One region of the Pseudomonas sp. Z2-11 genome, then DNA from elsewhere that is predicted to be linked to it. Evidence: predicted binding sites of a transcription regulator. Region 1 holds the regulator's gene; each other region holds the start of a gene.
What was found. Region 1 encodes FliA, which starts transcription of late flagellar genes. Its sites were predicted from a motif close to CTAAAGTTTNNNNNNNNNNNGCCGNTAA; they were not measured.
Positions count from the first base shown of each region.

Region 2: a site for FliA is predicted at 1,692-1,719, ahead of flgM (flagellar biosynthesis anti-sigma factor FlgM). Genes of this name have one in related genera too.
Region 3: a site for FliA is predicted at 1,150-1,177, ahead of M1E16_RS01825 (methyl-accepting chemotaxis protein). Genes of this name have one in related genera too.

Region 1 covers NZ_CP096395.1:4,433,545-4,436,816, forward strand. The annotation lists gene M1E16_RS19595 (chemotaxis protein CheA) at 1-67, opposite strand, end outside; gene M1E16_RS19600 (protein phosphatase CheZ) at 98-883, opposite strand; gene M1E16_RS19605 (chemotaxis response regulator CheY) at 902-1,273, opposite strand; gene fliA (RNA polymerase sigma factor FliA) at 1,441-2,184, opposite strand; gene fleN (flagellar synthesis regulator FleN) at 2,181-3,011, opposite strand; gene flhF (flagellar biosynthesis protein FlhF) at 3,128-3,272, opposite strand, start outside.
Region 2 covers NZ_CP096395.1:4,686,554-4,689,825, reverse strand. The annotation lists gene M1E16_RS20710 (flagellar brake protein) at 1-732, opposite strand, end outside; gene M1E16_RS20705 (flagella synthesis protein FlgN) at 825-1,292, opposite strand; gene flgM (flagellar biosynthesis anti-sigma factor FlgM) at 1,341-1,655, opposite strand; gene flgA (flagellar basal body P-ring formation chaperone FlgA) at 1,818-2,582, opposite strand; gene M1E16_RS20690 (chemotaxis protein CheV) at 2,661-3,272, shown strand, end outside.
Region 3 covers NZ_CP096395.1:425,125-428,396, forward strand. The annotation lists gene M1E16_RS01825 (methyl-accepting chemotaxis protein) at 1-1,107, opposite strand, end outside; gene M1E16_RS01830 (16S rRNA (uracil(1498)-N(3))-methyltransferase) at 1,321-2,028, opposite strand; gene tatC (twin-arginine translocase subunit TatC) at 2,025-2,822, opposite strand; gene tatB (Sec-independent protein translocase protein TatB) at 2,819-3,232, opposite strand; gene M1E16_RS01845 (twin-arginine translocase TatA/TatE family subunit) at 3,243-3,272, opposite strand, start outside.

The sequences.
Region 1 (3,272 bases):
GCTCTAGAATCTCGCCGGCCTCAACCAGGAAATCCTGAAGGATCTCTTCATCGGCGCCGAAGCTCATTAATGGCTGCTCCTAAAATAGGGCTAAAACTCAAAATCCAAGGCTGGACAGCAAATCGTCCACATCGTCCTGACCGGACACAACGTCTTCTCTTTTATCGGCATGAATCTGCGGACCTTCACCCTGAGAGAGATGTTTTTGTGGATCTTTTTCAGCAAGCATCGCCTCACGGTCGTGTTCGATGCCGGCAAAGCGATCGACCTGGCTAGCCATGAGCACCAGTTTGAGCAAATTGCTTTCCACTTCGGTGACCAACTGGGTCACGCGCTTGATCACCTGGCCAGTCAGGTCCTGGTAGTCCTGGGCCAGCAGGATGTCATTGAGATTGCTCGCCACGGCGCGGTTTTCGCTGCTGCTGCGCGTCAGGAAACCGTCGACCCGACGGGCCAGCTCGCGAAACTCCTCGGCACCGACTTCGCGACGCATGAAGCGCCCCCAATCGGTACTCAACGCCTGGGCTTCCTCGCTCAGGCCGTTGACCAGCGGAGTAGCGCTTTCCACCAGGTCCATGGTGCGGTTGGCCGCGGCTTCGGTCAGCTTGACCACATACCCCAGGCGCTCGGTGGCGTCGGTGATCTGCGAGACTTCCTCGGCCTGTGGCATGTTCGGATCGATCTGGAAATTGACAATCGCGCTGTGCAGTTCACGGGTGAGCTTGCCGACTTCCTGGTACAGACCGCGGTCACGGGTCTGGTTGAGCTCATGAATCATTTGAACCGCGTCACCGAAGCGGCCCTTTTCAAGGCTGTCGACCAGTTCGCGGGCATGTTTTTTCAGGGTCGATTCGAAATCGCCCATTGAAGATTCGTTGTCCATAGCTCCCCCGTGGCGCCGTTAACCGATGCGTTCGAAGATTTTTTCGATCTTCTCTTTCAACGCCTGGGCCGTGAAGGGTTTGACCACATAGCCGTTTACACCGGCCTGGGCCGCTTCGATGATCTGCTCGCGCTTGGCTTCGGCGGTGACCATCAGCACCGGCAGGTGCTTGAGTTTTTCATCGGCGCGCACGTGGCGCAGCAAGTCGATACCGGTCATGCCGGGCATGTTCCAGTCAGTCACCAGAAAGTCGATGCTCCCGCTGTTGAGGACTGGAATGGCAGTGGTGCCATCGTCAGCCTCGACCGTGTTGGTGAACCCGAGGTCACGCAACAGGTTTTTTATGATCCGCCGCATCGTTGAGAAGTCATCAACGATGAGGATTTTCATGTTCTTGTCCAATTCGACCTCCAAGCAGTCTTAAACGCGCCCAGCACCTGGACGCGCCATTTCAATCAATCCGGCACAACACTCGACAACTGTATGGAGTCCCACGGATGGAGACTGGCCCGGCACATGCCATGCCAGCCCCGCTCGCAGCGTCCCCACACTGCCTGTCAGCGCGCTCGCCACTCCCCCAAACGCCCCCGCAAGCGGGCCGCGCACTGGCTGTGTAACTGGCTGACCCGCGATTCGCTGACCCCCAGGACCTCACCGATTTCCTTGAGGTTCAGCTCTTCGTCGTAGTACAGCGCCAAGACCAGTCGCTCACGCTCCGGCAAATTGGCAATCGCATCCGCCAGCGCGCTCTGGAAACGTTCGTCTTCCAGGTCACGCGACGGCTCCATGTGAGCACTCGCATTGTCCTCGTGCAGCCCTTCGTGCTCGCCGTCCTGCAAAAGGTCGTCGAAACTGAACAGGCGGCTGCCCAAGGTATCGTTCAAAATCCCGTAATAATCATCGAGACTCAACTGGAGTTCGGCCGCAACTTCGTGATCTTTAGCGTCACGCCCGGTTTTAGCTTCAATCGCACGGATCGCGTCACTGACCATACGGGTATTGCGGTGCACCGAACGCGGCGCCCAGTCGCCCTTGCGGACTTCATCGAGCATCGCTCCGCGAATCCGGATACCGGCATACGTCTCGAAACTGGCGCCCTTGCTCGCGTCGTATTTGTTCGACACTTCGAGCAGGCCGATCATACCCGCCTGGATCAAGTCTTCGACCTGAACACTGGCCGGCAAGCGTGCCAGCAAGTGATAGGCGATGCGCTTGACCAACGGCGCATAACGCTCGATCAGTTCGTACTGGGCGTCCCGTGCCGATTTTTTGTAGAGATGGTTGTAACCGCTGGCTGTCATAACACGGGCCCTGCCGTTTGTTGCACGAGACGCTCGACGAAAAATTCCAGATGCCCGCGAGGGTTGGCCGGCAGCGGCCAGGTATCGACCTTCTGGGCGATAGCCTTGAACGCCAGCGCGCATTTGGAACGTGGAAAAGCTTCATAGACGGCACGTTGCTTCTGGACAGCCTTGCGTACGCTTTCGTCGTAAGGCACTGCGCCGACATATTGTAGGGCGACGTCCAGGAAGCGATCCGTGACCTTCGTCAACTTGGCGAACAGGTTGCGTCCTTCCTGCGGACTCTGGGCCATGTTGGCCAGGACGCGGAAGCGGTTCATGCCATAGTCGCGGTTGAGCAGTTTGATCAGGGCGTAGGCATCGGTGATGGAGGTCGGTTCGTCGCAGACCACCAGCAGGACCTCCTGGGCGGCGCGGACAAAACTGACCACCGAGTCACCGATACCGGCGGCCGTGTCGATCACCAGCACATCGAGGTTGTCGCCGATGTCGCTGAAAGCCTGGATCAGGCCGGCGTGCTGCGCCGGGGTCAGGTGAACCATGCTCTGGGTACCGGAGGCGGCCGGCACGATGCGAATCCCGCCAGGTCCCTGCAGGAGCACGTCGCGCAGTTCGCAGCGGCCCTCGATCACGTCCGCCAGCGTGCGCTTGGGGGTGAGCCCCAGCAGCACGTCGACGTTCGCCAGGCCCAGGTCGGCGTCCAGCAGCATGACCCGTCGGCCAAGCTCTGCCAGAGCCAGGGACAAGTTCACTGACACGTTAGTCTTCCCGACGCCACCTTTGCCGCCGGTCACCGCGATCACCTGTACGGGATGCATGCTGCCCATGTTCGTTCTTTACCTTGTCTTACTTAGACGGAGGCCACATTACTGGCTGCGCGTTCGCATACGGAACAATGCATGGCAGACCATCGATGTAGGTACAAAAAATATTCATGATTACCTCAGCCGACCTGCTTGGTCGGGCTGTGGTAGATGTCAGCGAACATGTCAGCCATGGCTTCGTCGCTGGGTTCTTCCTGCATTTGCACACTCACGGCACGACTGACCAGTTGATGACGGCGCGGCAGATGCAAATCATCCGGGATC
Region 2 (3,272 bases), 250 kb from region 1:
GTCGAACCGACGGGCTTCACGCTGCAATTGATACACGAAGCGTTCGACCTGGCGCTGCACCAGGCCGCTGATGTTGTGAAAGCGCACACCGGCGAAGGTGGTATTGATCCGCTCTTCAAAATGCAGGTAGCGCAGTTCGACCGGCGCGGTCATGTTGCCGAAGGGCAGGGCGGCGACAAAGCGTTCGTAGACCTGGCCCAGTTGCAGGCGTGCGGTGATGTCGCCATCGAAGCGCAGCTTGCAGCCGGTTGCGGAGATATCCAGCAGTTTGCCGTTCACTGGCGACTTGAGCTTGTCGCCACCCAGTTCCACGCTCACCAGTTGCGCCAGTTTCAGCGCGGCCCGGAAGGCGTTGCGGCGCTGGTGATAAACCACTTCTTCAGGCAGGGCGCCGCGGTAGCAGCGGCCGTCCTTCGATTCCTGGATGGTCAGCGGACCGTTGCCTTCCCACGCGATGCGCACGCCGTCATGGAAACCCTCGACCCGATACGGCTCGCCTGCCAGCAGGAAACGCTCGCCGTCCCGCGGGATCATTTCGTCCAGGGCAATGGTGTTGGTCTCGCGATCGACATCCACCAGGTAGCTCTGGAAACGCTGGGTGCGCTCATGAAAGGTGATGATCAGGGGATCGTGGCTCTCTTGCAGCATCCGCAGGTTGCCGGAGATTTCCAGGGGGGTGGCGAGGACAATGGGCGGTTGCGGAGCATCATCCGCGTTTGAGGCATTGAACACGGTGGGTCAATCTCCAGGCAAAATACGACTACAAAGAGCCAGCATTTTGCCAGCATGTATCGCGCGTTGATAGTGCGCAGGCATCGTTCGCCTCACGCCTGGCTGAGCGGACGGTGCTTGACCATTTTAGCGGTCGAACCGCGAGCGTCGTACAGCGTAGGGATTTCGCCGCCATTGAGGATGCGCAACTGGTTGGCCGTAGCGGCCTGCTGCATCTGGATGGATTGGCCGTTGCGAGTATTGGCGGCCTGACACTGGCTGAGCAGGTCATTGAGCACCGCACTTTGCGCCAACAGCTGATCGCCAATCGACGACTGGCTGGCCAGTTGCGCGAGGCCGTTGTTGTCGGCGGGCAGGTGGAGACTGGCGAGAATCTCGCTGCGCTTGCGGCCATGCTGATCGAGCAAAATGATCAATGCCTGTTTCTGTGCCAGAAGATTTTCCAGCAGAGGCATATCCCGCCCGTGCAATGCCAGGGCTTCGGTCTGCAACAGCTCCAGCAGTTGTTGCGCCGGGGCAAAGTCGTCGATGATCAATTGCAATAAATTAGTATCGTGCATGGCTGGCCTTGGGTCTTAAGCGTCCAAAAGCCTGGCGCTGGCATCAGCCTAGCGCTGGGCTTCGAAGTTGAGCAGTTTGCTGGCTACACGGTTGCTGTCGACTTTATAGCTGCCATCGGCGATTGCTGCTTTCAACTGGGCCACGCGGGCATTGTCGACGACAGGTTGATCGCGCAGCTTGTCAGTGACCTTCTGCAACTGCTGAGCCTCATTGCTGAGGTGTACCGACTCCCCGTTGTTGACAGTGGCGGCCTTGTCAGCCGGCTTGGACTTGTCGGTTTCGACGGTTTCCTTGCTGGCGCCAGTGCGCGTTGTGCCTGTCAGCGGCGAGGAGCTGTTTAAACGATTGAAATCGATGACCATGGTAAAAAACCTCTGGGTATTTGGACGCTTGCCATGTTTTCGGCCATTCCCAAAATAACTTTAGGCTCATTTATCAAATGAACGTGCGCACGTCTGCGCTTGCCTTTGCGTAAGGCACAGTCTAGGGAACACCGAGGTCAAGCGCCAGCCTGTCTACCCCCGTTACATGGCCACTTCCACGTGGCCGGGCGCTATCACCTGCGCCTTGATCACCCGTTTCGAATTGAGGTTTTTCACCCGGATCTGCTCGCGTACGCCGCCATTGGCCAGGGCCTCGCCGGGCATCCGCACGGCCAGGGTGCCGCTGCGGGCGGTAATGACGACCTGGTCGCCCTTGCGGATCACTTCGGCCTGTTCCAGGTGCACGAGGGTGACGACCTGATCGGCGACCATTGGTCGGACAAGTTTCTGCCCGATGGCCTGATCGACGGACGTCAGGAAGCCTTGGCTGATCTGACTGATGTCGCGTTCACGCAGCACCACGTCCTGCGGCTCGACAATCCCGGCGCGCTTGAGCGGACGGGTGGTCGTGACGATCTCGCGGAACAGCCGCACTTGAGCGGGCACAAAAACCGTCCAGGGCGCGGCGCTGTCGCAACGTACCTTCACCGTGACCCGGCCCAGGGGCTTTGCCGGGCTTTCCAGCGAGGCAGTCAATTCCTTGTCGCACATCGGCATGCGCAGGCGCGGGTCGAGCTGGTTGACTTCAATCTCGTAGCGACCTTCGGTTTGACTGGTTGCCAGATAGTCTTCTACGGTGAATTCAAGAAAGCCCTGCGTGACGCCGATAAGGAGATCAGGCAAGGTAACCGGCACATCAGCGACGGCGCGTCCGCCGACCGCAAACAGGCAGACAGCCAACAGTGCACCGAGCCAGTGGCGGCAGTGAGTGGTCAGGCGTCGAGAAAATGTCGTTTGTGCGTTCATGCCGGTTCAATAGCAAGCCCCGTGCCGTTTAGTGATGAATGCGCGTCGGACACATTAGCGTTAGGTAGGAGTCAGGGCATGGCGGGAGTGATGGATTCGGTAAACCAGCGCACACAGCTGGTCGGTCAGAATCGCCTGGAGCTGTTGTTGTTCCGTCTCGATGGCCAACAACTGTATGGGATCAATGTATTCAAGGTTCGCGAAGTGCTGCAATGCCCTAAGCTGACCCTGATGCCGAAGTCCAGTCCCGTCGTGTGCGGTGTGGCGAATATCCGGGGAGCGACCATCCCGATTCTCGACCTGGCGATGGCGACCGGTTCCGGTCGGCTGCTGGATCAGAGCAATCCGTTTGTGATCATCACCGAGTACAACACCAAGACCCAAGGGTTCCTGGTGCGGTCGGTGGAGCGCATCGTCAACATGAACTGGGAAGAGATCCATCCACCACCCAAGGGCACCGGCCGCGATCACTACCTGACGGCAGTGACCCGGGTCGACAACCAGTTGGTGGAAATCATCGACGTGGAGAAGATCCTCGCCGAAGTGGCGCCGACCCCGGAGACGATTTCCGTCGGCGTGGTGGATGCCGAGACCCAGCACAAGGCGATTTCGCTGCGAGTCCTGACCGTCGACGATTCTTCGGTGGCACGCAAGCAGGTCACGCGTTGTCTACAAACGGTCGGCGTCGAA
Region 3 (3,272 bases), 2.2 Mb from region 1:
CTGGGTAACGCCTTCACCGATGCCGCCGATCAACTGCCGCAAGCCAACGGTCATGCGTTGCATGGCACGTTGCAATTGACCGAGTTCGTCGCGGCGTTCGGACGTCAGGTTGTGGGTAAGATCGCCCGCGGCGACGCGTTCTGCCACCTTCAGGGTCTCATCCAGCGGGCCGACGATCTGCCGAGTGATGAGCAAGGCGGCGATCACACCGAACAGCAGCGCCAGTGCGGCGGCTGCGATCAGGACGGTCTTGGCCTGGGCGGTGTCGTGATCGCGCACGGCCGTCTGGGACGCGGTGAGCTTCTGGCTGGAGTCGATCAGGACCTGGCCTTGCTCGCTCATACGCTGCAGAGCGGCACCGTTATCAAGTTGGGAGTCACGGAACTGGCTGACTGCCGCCCGGTAGATGTTCATCGAGTCGCTGGCCTGCTGGAGCCTGTCGGCGTGTTCCTCAGGCAACTGGGCTGGCAAGCGTGCCAGCAGTTTCAGGACATCGGTAATTGCATCAATGGCCGGCTGTTGGGCCTCGCTTTTGCCGCTGTAGGTGTAACCGCGAACCTGATAGCGTGCCTGTTGGATCGCCTTGCTCAAGGTCACCACGCTGTTGAACTGGGTGATGTCGGCGCCCTGCAGCAGCGCTTTTTCCACTTCGGCGACGCGGGCTACGGTGCTATCGGCACTGGCGCCCAGCTTGCCGCGGGCATCTTCGCGGCTGACGGTGGCGCTGGTCATCTGGGCGAAGGCGCTTTTGTATTCGGCAACGGCGGCCAGTTGCTTGTCGATCAACGCCACGTCGTCAGGCTGTTCGATCATCTCGCGAGCTGTCTTCAACCCGGCTTCGAGCTTGCCGAGCAGGTCGTTGACCTGTTGCGGGCCTTTTTCGCCGCGCGTGGTGTTGTAGTCGATGCTGGCGAGGTCAAGGTCCTTGCTCAGGTCGTTCAGGCTGGCAATGAACCCCAGCTTGTCGCCCCGGCTGATGACATTGCCCAGGCCGGACCAGCCGGTGAACGCGATCATCAGGGTGAGGAACAGCACCAGGCCGAAGCCGAAGCCAAGTTTGCGATTAACGCTTACGTTTCCCAGACCCTGGGCAAGCCACCGGAACATGCTGATACTCCCTTGGAGCGTTGAATTGGTTTTATGGGGACTGTATCGGCGGCTTTGGCGGGAGCTGTAGAAAATAGACGCGACGGGTGTTTTTCGTGGCGAGGGAGCTTGCTCCCGCTTGGTCGCGAAGCGGCCACCCGGGGGCAGGAATTTACGACTGCTTCGCAGCCGAGCGGGAGCAAGCTCCCTCGCCACAGGAAAGCAAACAGGTCGTTAGAACAGCCGCGCAAGCAGGGCCGGGACGGCGGTCTCGACCCGCAGGATCCGTTCGCCGAGCTGCACCGGTTGCAGGCCGGCCTTGCCCAGCAGGTCGATTTCGTAGGGGATCCAGCCGCCTTCCGGGCCGATGGCCAAGGTCACCGGTTCAGTCAGCGCGCGCGGGCAGGGCGGGTGATTGCCAGGATGGCCGACCAGCCCGAGGGTGCCTTCAACGATGGCGGGCAGGCGATCTTCGACGAAGGGCTTGAAGCGTTTTTCAATGATGATTTCCGGCAGCACGCTGTCCCGGGCCTGCTCCAGGCCAAGAATCAGTTGTTCGCGAATCGCCTCGGGTTCCAGGAAGGGCGTCTGCCAGAAGCTCTTTTCCACACGATAACTGTTCACCAGCACCACGCGCGGCACGCCCATGGTGGCGACGGTCTGGAACACCCGGCGGAGCATCTTCGGACGCGGCAATGCCAGCACCAGGGTCAGCGGCAACTTGGCCGGCGGCGGCTGGTCGAGGGTCACTTGCAGTTCGGCTTCGCGAGCTTCCAGGCGCAACACCTGGGCCGTGCCCATCAGGCCGCCGATACGGCCGACCCGCAAGCTGTCGCCGACGGCGCTGCGGTGGACTTCCTGCATGTGTGTCAGGCGCCGATCGCTCAGGATGACGCGGTCCGGCTCGATGAAATCGGCCTCTTCGAGCAGCAGCAGGTTCACGCTTGGGTCGCTGGCGGCTGGTCGTTGTGGTCGTCGACCGGCTGGTCCTCGGGTTCTTCTTCGCGGCGTTTGCGCACCAGGCCGCCGAACAGGATGCCGATCTCGAACAGCAGCCACATCGGCACGGCCAGCAAGGTCTGGGAGAAAATATCCGGCGGCGTGAGGATCATGCCGACCACGAAGCAACCGATGATGACGTACGGACGGATTTTCTTCAGGTAGGCGACGTCGACCACGCCGATCCACACCAGCAATACCACCGCCACGGGAATCTCGAACGCCACGCCAAAGGCGAAGAACAGCGTCATGACGAAATCCAGGTAGCTGGTAATGTCGGTCATCATTTCCACGCCTGCCGGGGTGGCAGCGGCGAAGAACTTGAAGATCAGCGGGAATACGAAGAAGTAGGCGAAGGCCATGCCGGTGTAGAACAGCAGGATGCTCGACACCAGCAGCGGCACGGCGATGCGTTTTTCATGCTTGTACAGGCCCGGAGCGATGAAGCCCCAGATCTGATGCAGGATCACCGGGATCGCCAGGAACAGCGAGACCATCATCGTCAGTTTCAACGGCGTCAGGAACGGCGACGAGACATCGGTGGCGATCATCGTCGCGCCTACCGGCAGGTACTCGCGCAGCGGCGTGGAGACGAAGGTGTAGATCTGCTGGGTGAAGGCAAACAGCCCGGCAAAGATGATGAACACCGCCGCGACGCAGCGCAGCAGGCGGGTGCGCAACTCGGTGAGGTGCGATACCAGCGGCATCGGCTGGTCGTTTTCAGGGATATCGCTCATGGGGCTCGCGGCGGCAGAGTGGAGTCGTTGGGAGTCGGGGGCGTCGCAGTCACCGGATCAACCGGTTTGGCCGGTTCAACCACCACTGGCGCAGCTTCGACCGCCGGGACCTGGGGAGCAATCGTCGGCTCGGCCACGGGCTGGACCGGCGTCGGCTCCTGCTGGGTCGGCGAGAAGATCTTCCGTGCTTCCTGTTCCAGGGACAGGATGTGTTCGTTGTGCAGTTGCCGACGGATGTCGTCGGCACCGATTTCACGTTCAACTTCCTGTTTGATCGCATTGAAGCTGCGCTTCAGGCGCCCGATCCACAGACCGGCGGTGCGCGCAGCGCCCGGCAGGCGTTCGGGGCCCAATACCAACAGGGCGACGAGGCCGACGAGCAGCAGTTCAGTGAAGCTGATCCCAAACATTAGTCAGTGCTCACGAGTCTTTGCGGATTGGCTCTTCGAC